2 linked regions of the Roseimicrobium gellanilyticum genome follow. The protein of the gene in region 1 interacts with the protein of each later gene in a pairwise test. Links are inferred from orthologs where the notes say so. Each region holds a gene or a part of one and is shown on either strand. Other genes may lie near its edges.

Region 1 (4,189 bases):
ACCTCGCGCAGGGCCTGGATGAGCGGGAAAACCAGCAGGCGGGTCACCCGTCCGTACATGCGCTCACGCACGCGTCCGTAGTAGCTCTTCGCAAACACATAACCCATGCCGGGGTGGGCCACCGGCAGGCAGAGGCGCCAGAGCATGGACCGGTCATAGTTCAGGATGTCGCTGTCGTGGCAGACGATGACGCCGTTGTGTCCCTCCGCCAGCAGGCTCGCGATGCCCATCCAGACATTGCTGCCCTTGCCATGGCCATGTTTCAGGCCGGCGAAGCGTGCCACGGTGCGGTGCAGTGCATCCAGCTCGGGGCCGTCATTCCACAGTATCTCGTGGGCGGTGCCGGAGAGGTGCTTGTCGAAGTACTTGCGCGCCTTCGCATAGCCCTTCGCATCCATGTCATTCATGCTGAAGATGACCTTGGATAGGTAGGGCACGCTGGACAGCTCCTTGAGCATGCGCGGCAGGGCCTTGCGTTCGATCTCGGCGTACAACGCGGGGATGACGAGGGCGATGGGCTTGGTGTCAGCGAGTTCTCTGACCAAGCCTTCACGTTCCTCCAAGTCCGTGTCTGCGAGATGGTGCAGGGTGGGGAGGAGAACTGGCTGGTGAAAGTCTGGCATCCGTGGGGGGCGGGTAGCAAACGACTATGATGACAGGGATTGCCTGGTTTTGAAAGGCTGGAATGTCACTAGATCAAGCTCGCGGGGTCGGTCTTGGCGCTTCCGTTGCTCCGGCGTTCTTCCTCGATCACCTCTGGGGACACCCCACTTTCATCCAGTGCCGGATCGTTGCCTTCCTCAATTTCACGCCGCCATTTGCGGGAGACCCACGGGCGCACCAGTCCGTAGCCGAGATAGCTCACGAAGAGGACGGAGGGCATCCACTGCCAGTACGCCACGGTGAGGGCCAGCACGATGATGCTGATAAGCACCCAGTGGAACGAGCGTCGGGCGCGGAGATTCAGTGACTTGAAGCTGGGGTACTCGATCTTGCTCACCATGAGGTAGGAGAGCAGGACCATGAGGAAGGGCAGGGCATACTTCCAGCGACCGATTTCGCGGTTGTTTCCGTCCAGCCACAGCAGCATGAGGGTGAGGGAGACAATCACGCCGGCCGCCGCCGGGATGGGACAGCCGCGGAAGGAGGTGGAGGCCTTCTTGTCCTTCTGCGGCATGGCCGCAAGGCAATTAAAACGTGCGAGGCGCATGGCGCCGCAGACGAGGTAGATGCAGGCAATGAGCCAGCCGAGGCCCCGGGTGGCCTCCATCTCTTCAAACTCCTTGAGCACAATGTCATGCACCAGCAGGGCAGGGGCGATGCCGAAGCTCACGATGTCCGCCAGCGAGTCGAACTCACGCCCAAAGTCTGAGCTCTGGCCGCTGAGACGGGCCAGGCGGCCATCCAGCAGGTCAAACACACAAGCCGCCAAGATGAAACCGATGGCCCAGAGGTAACGTGAGTGATCATCCTCATTCTGAAAGCGTCCCACAATGTGCAAAATAGCCATGAACCCGCTCAGCAGGTTGCCTGCGGTCATCAGATTTGGCAGCACATAAATGCGCGGTTCGCGATCACTCTCGGACATCCCAAGAGTGTAATCGCATTCCGCATGGATGCGCATCTTTTTTACGGCAGGCGAGGCGTTGACCCCACCCCCGGAGAGCGTACTCTGGATATCGACCGATTCACATGACTGACACTGCCACAGCCGAAACCCTCCCGCCGCTCTCGGGGGATACGACCATGGGGGAGCTGCTCCGGCTCTATCCCGGCGCCCAGCGCGCGCTCTTTGCGAAGTATCATATCGGTGGGTGCCGCAGTTGCGGATTCCAGCCCACGGAGACCCTGGCACAGGTGTGTGAACGGAATGAGAACATCCCCGTGGCTGAGGCCGTGGAGCACATTCAGGAGAGTCACCAGGCGGATACGAGCATCCAGATTTCTCCGGCGGACTTCGCGAAGCTGCGGAGTGAACGGAGTGATGTGAAGGTGCTCGACGTGCGCACGCGTGAGGAGCATGAGGCGGTGGCCATTCCAGGGGCGGAGCTCGTGACGCAGGAGCTGGTGCAGGAGGTCTTCACCTCGTGGGACAAGAATGCACCGCTGATCATCTACGATCACACCGGTGATCGGGCGTTGGATGCCACGGCATACTTCCTGGGGCACGGATTTGCCGAGGCGAAGTGCCTCACAGGCGGTATCGATGCGTATTCCGTAGAGGTGGATCCCTCGCTGCCGCGCTACCGCGTGGAGATTGAGTAGTGTGCCGCCATTCCTATATTCCGTTTCCCCCCTTTTCATGAACGAAGACGCACTCCAGCAGGCCATCGCCAATCCGCAGAATCTCGGTGAGATGAAGGACGCCGATGCCGTGGGCACCGTGGGCAGCCCTGATTGTGGCGACATGGTGCGCATGTGGATCAAGTACAAGGAGAAGGACGGCAAGAAGGTCATCGACAAAGCGAGCTTCCAGAGCTTCGGCTGCCAGACGGCGATTGCCGTGGCGAGCATGGCCACGCAGCTCATCAAGGGGAAGACCCGTGAAGAGGCACTGGACATGAGCGCTTCCGAATTGTCTGCGCCGCTCGGACCACTGCCACCCATGAAGATTCACTGCGGCCAGATGGTGGAAGGCGCCTTGAAAGCCGCGCTGGACGCGGAAAATGCCGAACGCTCAGGCGTGACTGCTCCGGTAAAGCCGGAGGTCGACGCGACGCCCACCCCACCTCAAGCGGCCACACTGCATGATGCCCTGGCGAACGCAGGCAAGCAGGTGGGCAAGATCAAGATTGTCATGCAACCTCCTGCGCCGGCACCCGCGAGCCCCCAGCCTTGAGCCGCGCGTATCTCACTCTATACAGGCAGTCATTTCTCTCCTAGTTCTCTTTCCCAACACGACAGACATGCATTCCGACACCACCCTTACCCGCGAAGTAGAAGCCATCCAGATTCCCAGCGGTGACACCGTCACGTTGCCAGCGGGCACGCGCGTGATCATCACGCAGGCACTGGGCGGTACGTACACGGTGGCCACGGACCACGGCCTGGCACGCATCCAGTCGAAGGACGTGGATGCTCTGGGCATCGACCCCGAAGAGGAGAAAAAGGCGGAAGCGCAGTCTTCCTCGAACATTCCCGACGATGCCAGTGACTTGGAGGTGCAGGTGTGGCACCAGCTTCGCAATGTGTATGACCCTGAGATTCCGGTGAACATCGTGGACCTCGGCCTCGTGTATGGCTGCGAAGTGCAGCAGGACGAAGAGGGCAAGAACAAGGCGATTGTGAAGATGACCCTCACTGCACCCGGTTGCGGCATGGGCCCCACGATTGCCGCGGATGCCCAGTCGCGCATCATGACCATTGAAGAGATGGATGACGCCGCTGTGGAGCTGGTCTGGGAACCCGCGTGGAATCAGAGCATGATCAGCGACGAGGGGAAGATGAAGCTGGGGATGATGTGAGCCCGCACAGCGGGAGTCACCTGAATTCACTAGCCGCAAAAAAACGCAAAAGGCGCAAAAAAGGAAGGGCGCTTGGGATGTGAAGACCTCGTTTGAGGCGGCATGACTCAGCAGCAGACCCTTTTGAGTTTTTTGCGTCTTTTTGCGGCTAAATCAGAGTGATTTGCTCTCACCTCCCATCTCCAGTCTGGTCTGGAGCGTGCCACCTTGCGCGAAGCGCTTTGGAGTGCGTGTGCGTAGCACCGCTTTGACGCGTCTCCTGATTCACCAAAGCCGCCCTCATACGATGTGCGGAAGGAATTTGCAGAATCTTTTTGCCATCGTATATCCGGCTCAATTCCCCCTTCCGTGACCGATTCCAACCAGCCACCCGTCCATTGGCTCCATGCTCCGCCGCATCGCCTGGAGCCGAAGGGTACTTACATGATCACGTCAGGCACGTACCTGAAAGAGCATCTTTTCCGAGGTAAACAGCGCCTGGACTTCCTCCACGACACTCTGCTGAAGACCGCCATCGAGCAAGGTTGGCAGCTCGAAGCATGGGCGGTATTTCCCAATCACTATCACTTTATCGCGAGGCGTCTGCCATCTCACTTTGATTCTACCACTACCCTGAAAGAGATGGTTTCTCAGGTGCATCAGGAAACGTCGAATTGGGTGAATCAGCAGGATGAATCACAGGGACGCAAGGTCTGGCACAATTTTTGGGACTCGACCCTTACTTA
Region 2 (4,343 bases), on another replicon or contig:
CCTTGCACCTCGCCGCCCTCATGAAAAACAAGGGCCGCATCGTCGCGCTCGATACGGTGGAGTGGAAGCTCAAGGAACTGCGCAAACGCGCCGCGCGTGCCGGAGCGGATACCATCGAGACGAAGGTCATCGAAGGCTCCCAGACCATCAAGCGTCTGCGTGAAACTGCCGACCGCGTGCTGCTGGATGTACCCTGTAGCGGCCTCGGCGTCATCCGCCGCAATCCCGATGCGAAGTGGAAGCTGCATGCCGAGGAGCTCACCCGCCTCACCCTCTTGCAGGCGGATATCCTCGAGCGCTACTCCCGCATGACCCGCCCTGGTGGGAAGCTAGTGTACGCCACGTGCAGCATCTTCCGCAGCGAGAACGAAGATCAGGTGCGAGCCTTTTTGCAGAAGCATGGCGACGAGTGGACGCTGGAGGAAGAATTCCGCCTCCAGCCCGGCGATGACGGTGGCGACGGCTTCTACGCCGCCCGCCTCGCACGCAACGCCGAAGCAGCCAACCATCCCCGGCAGGAAGAATCTGCGGAGGATGGCGAGGATGCGTCGTAATGTTTATTCCCTGTGATGACCCCCGACGCGCACGCCCCGAAAAAACAACCTGCCAAGAGACGTCCTGCCGGAGGGCGACCTCCCAAATTCGGCGTGCCCAGCCGTGCGATCACGCTCACCCTGCCCGAGGAGACGCTGAACGATCTCCTCAAAATCGACCGCGACCGCAGCCAGGCGATTGTGAAGCTCACCAAGTCCGCTCTGGGCAAGGATGAATCCCCGCGCTCCATGGTGGAGGTGGTGGAAATGGTGGCGGACATCGGCCTTCTGGTTGTGGGACCCAGCGCCCTGCTGCGCCGCATTCCCTTCCTGCATCTCGTGGAGGTCAGCGCCGGGCGTTACCTCATGGCCCTGGCACCGGGCAATGATGTGAAGTCCCTGGAGATTGCCATCACAGATATCGTGGATGACCTCCCGGAGCGCGAAGAGCGGGAGCGGGCTCTTCTTTTGGAGCTTCTCGGTCACCTTCGGAAGCTGCGCAAAAAAGACCGCGTGAGCATGGCCGAGCTCCTCTTCGTGAGCCTGAAGCAAGTCGGCGTGATCGCCTCGACCGGCATTTTGCAGATTGCATCATTCTGAGACTCAGCGGGTCTCGTGAAGATTTCAGGGCGGCACCCCGTCTAATTTTGCGTTTGTCGCGCAAGTTTCGAGCAAACCTCTCGACACCAGATGTCGAATCCTTTGATATCGGCGGATCCACCCCATGATTTACCTCGACTCCAACGCCACCACGCAAATCGACCCCCGCGTGGTGGAGGCCATGCTGCCCTACCTCACGGAGCACTACGCGAACCCGTCCTCCTCCTATCGCGCGGCGCGCCAGGTGCGGAAGGCCGTGGAGCACGCGCGCGAGCAGGTGGCCACGCTCATCGGTTGCGAGTCGGAGGAGCTCATCTTCATGAGCTGCGGCACAGAGGCGAACAACGCCGCCATTTTCTCCGCGCTCACGCTGCACACGCCACATCGCCGCCACCTCGTGACGGCGAAGACCGAGCACAGCGCCGTGCTGGAAGTCGCCAGACGCTGGGTGGAAGAGGGCAATCCCACCACCTTCCTGGATGTGGATGAAGGCGGCACCGTGCACCCCGAGGAGTGGACTCGCTGCGTGCAGCCAGGCCAGACCGCCGTGGTGAGCGTGATGTGGGTGAACAATGAAACCGGCGTCATCCAGCCCATCGAGGAGATTGTGAAGTTCGTGCACGACCGCGGTGTGCTCTTCCACACGGATGCCGTGCAGGCTGTGGGGAAGCTGCCCATCTCGCTGAAGGACCTGCCGGTGGACTATCTCAGCCTCGCAGGACACAAGTTTCATGCGCCCAAGGGCATCGGCGCTCTCTATGTGAGCAAGCGTGTGCGCTTCAAGCCATGGATGCTCGGCGGCGGCCAGGAAAGCGGACGCCGCAGTGGCACGGAGAACGTGCCCCACATCGTCGCGCTCGGAAAAGCTGCAGAGCTCATGCGCGAAGAACTCGCCTCCGGTGGCGATGTGAAGGTGCGCGAGATGCGCGATGCCTTTGAATCCAAAGTCCGCGCCGCACTGCCGGGCACCATCGTGAATGGTGAGAGCGCCCATCGCCTCGGCACCACCAGCAGCCTCACCTTCCCCGGCATCGATGCCCCCGGACTCCTCATCCTGCTGGATGAGCGCGGCGTCGCCTGCTCCGCCGGTTCCGCCTGCCACACCGGCGCACTCCACCCTTCCCACGTGCTTGAAGCCATGGGCTACGACGCCCAGCACGCGAACAGCACCCTCCGCTTCTCCTGGTCACGCCTCAACACCATGGAGGAAACTCAAAAGGCCGCGGACACACTCATCCAGTGCGTCAACAAAATGCGCGAGCTCGGCGCCGGCGATGGCGCTGTGGTGATACGCGGGTGAGCGCGATGGAGTGCTGGAGTAATGGAGTAGTGCTTGAATGAAGGGTGAGATGCGTTGGAAGCTCACCCCATCACTCCATCACTCCCCATCAGTACCCCGCCACCGTCTCCTTCAGCCCCTTCGCGACCGTATACTCCGGCTCGAAGCCCAGCAGTTCCTTCACCTTCGTCACATCCGCGCATGAGTGACGGATGTCTCCAGGACGGAACTCACGAAACACCGGACCCGGCACTTCCACTCCGGTCTGCGACTGCACTTCCGTCTGCAAGACTGCGAAGAGCTCATTCAGGCTCGTCGCCTTCCCCAGGCCCACGTTGAAGACTTCACCATAGGCCGCTTCGTTCTCCGTGGTCGCCGCGAGCAGGAGCGCCTGCACCACGTCCCGCACAAAACAGAAGTCGCGGGTATTCTCCCCATCGCCATTGATGAAGACATTGCGTCCCGCCTTCATCGCGGAGATCCACTGGGGAATCACCGCCGCATAGGCGCCATTCGGATTCTGCCGTGGGCCGAAGACATTGAAGAAACGCAACCCTACCGTCTGCAGCCCATAGGCCATGAAGAAGCACTGCGCCTCGATCTCGTTCACGTGCTTGCTCGCAGCATAGGGCGACAGCGGGCGGCCGATATTTCGCTCCACCTTCGCATCCGCCACAATGTCGCCATACACCGCGCTGCTGCTGGCAAAGACAAAGCGCTTCACCGCCGCCTTCTTCGCCGCGAGCAGCATGTTCAGCGTGCCGGTCACATTCGTGTCATGGCACTGGTCCGGCTTCTCCATCGAGGTCGGCACGGAACCCATGGCCGCGAGGTGGATCACGTAATCCATGCCCTGGATCACGTGCAGGCACTTCTGCTCATCCGTGATGTCTCCCTCCACAAAGTGGGCCATGCGCAGCGTGCCGCCACCTTCCGCCGCTGCCGTGGCCGCGAGTTGCAGGTTCTCCTTCCTCCCCGCGCTCAGGTCATCCAGCACCGTCACCCGCTGCCCCCACCGTAGCAGACGCTCCACCACATGCGAGCCGATGAACCCCGCCCCTCCGGTCACCAGCCAGTGCTGGGCGTTGCCTTTCAAGTCGGACTTCAGGGACTGGTACGCGCTGGGCATCTTTTTGTGAATTGGGGGAAGAAAAGAAGAGTGCGCGCGACTCTGGCACATCTCCCGAAACGCGCCTGATTTTTTCCACGGCGAATTCCCTGCGTTGAAAGGATTTTTCTTCCCTTCCCGTTGCCTTGCCCCCATCTCCCGCCTCTACTCTTCCTCCTCATGCGACGCCTCCACCCCCTGCCCTTTGTTGCAGCCGCCTGCGGCTTGCTCGCCCTTGCCTCCAGCGCCTTCGCGCAAACCCTCACACTCACGCAGAGTGATGCCGGTGTGCGCGTGGACATCGATGGCAAGCTCTTCACCGAGTACGTGACCAAGGACGTGCCGCGTCCCTTCTTCTACCCCGTCATCGGCGGCGCGGGAGAAAACGTCGTGCGCAACTTCCCCATGCGCAAAGACGTCGCCGGCGAAGCCCAGGACCACCCGCACCATCGCGGCCTCTGGTTCACCCACGGAAACGTGAATGGCATCGACTTCTGGGCGGAAGTGAAGGACTTCGGCAAGCAACAGTCCACCGGCGTGAGCGACCTCAAGGCGGAAGGCTCCAAAGGCTCCTTCACCACCACCACCAAGTGGGTCGCCCCAGATGGCAAGGCCGTGCTGAGCGACACCCGCAAGTTCACCTTCACCGCCCTGCCCAACGGCGAGAAACTCCTCGACTTCGACATCACACTCCAGGCCACCGAAGGCGAAGTCACCTTCGGCGACACCAAGGAAGGCACCATGGCCATCCGCCTGAACACCGGCTTTGAGTTCAAGAAGGAAGACAACACCGGCAACGCCTACAACGCCCAAAACGACAAGC

Evidence for each region. Proteins that work in one complex are often made in the same cells at the same time.
Region 2: the proteins of DES53_RS02705 (region 1) and DES53_RS10475 interact in binary tests that used the Escherichia coli proteins (3 or more experiments, as listed by UniProt). The link is inferred for Roseimicrobium gellanilyticum from one-to-one orthologs.

Annotation. Positions count from the first base shown.
Region 1 is NZ_QNRR01000001.1:694,880-699,068, forward strand. What follows is about bases 1,254-4,070. They hold DES53_RS02705 (iron-sulfur cluster assembly scaffold protein), read left to right. Parts: upstream 1,254-2,302; coding sequence 2,303-2,839; downstream 2,840-4,070. Other genes in these bases: pssA (CDP-diacylglycerol--serine O-phosphatidyltransferase), read right to left, coding at 1,254-1,624; DES53_RS02700 (rhodanese-like domain-containing protein), read left to right, coding at 1,693-2,265; sufT (putative Fe-S cluster assembly protein SufT), read left to right, coding at 2,907-3,464; DES53_RS02715 (REP-associated tyrosine transposase), read left to right, coding at 3,813-4,070. Also shown: DES53_RS02690 (glycosyltransferase family protein), read right to left, coding at 1-623; more of pssA, read right to left, coding at 692-1,253; more of DES53_RS02715, read left to right, coding at 4,071-4,189. UniProt on the Escherichia coli protein: A scaffold on which IscS assembles Fe-S clusters. Exists as 2 interconverting forms, a structured (S) and disordered (D) form. The D-state is the preferred substrate for IscS.
Region 2 is NZ_QNRR01000003.1:118,710-123,052, forward strand. What follows is about bases 375-3,345. They hold DES53_RS10475 (cysteine desulfurase family protein), read left to right. Parts: upstream 375-1,257; coding sequence 1,258-2,433; downstream 2,434-3,345. Other genes in these bases: DES53_RS10465 (RsmB/NOP family class I SAM-dependent RNA methyltransferase), read left to right, coding at 375-554; DES53_RS10470 (hypothetical protein), read left to right, coding at 648-1,133; DES53_RS10480 (SDR family oxidoreductase), read right to left, coding at 2,522-3,345. Also shown: more of DES53_RS10465, read left to right, coding at 1-374; more of DES53_RS10480, read right to left, coding at 3,346-3,541; DES53_RS10485 (DUF6807 domain-containing protein), read left to right, coding at 3,701-4,343. UniProt on the Escherichia coli protein: Master enzyme that delivers sulfur to a number of partners involved in Fe-S cluster assembly, tRNA modification or cofactor biosynthesis. Catalyzes the removal of elemental sulfur from cysteine to produce alanine.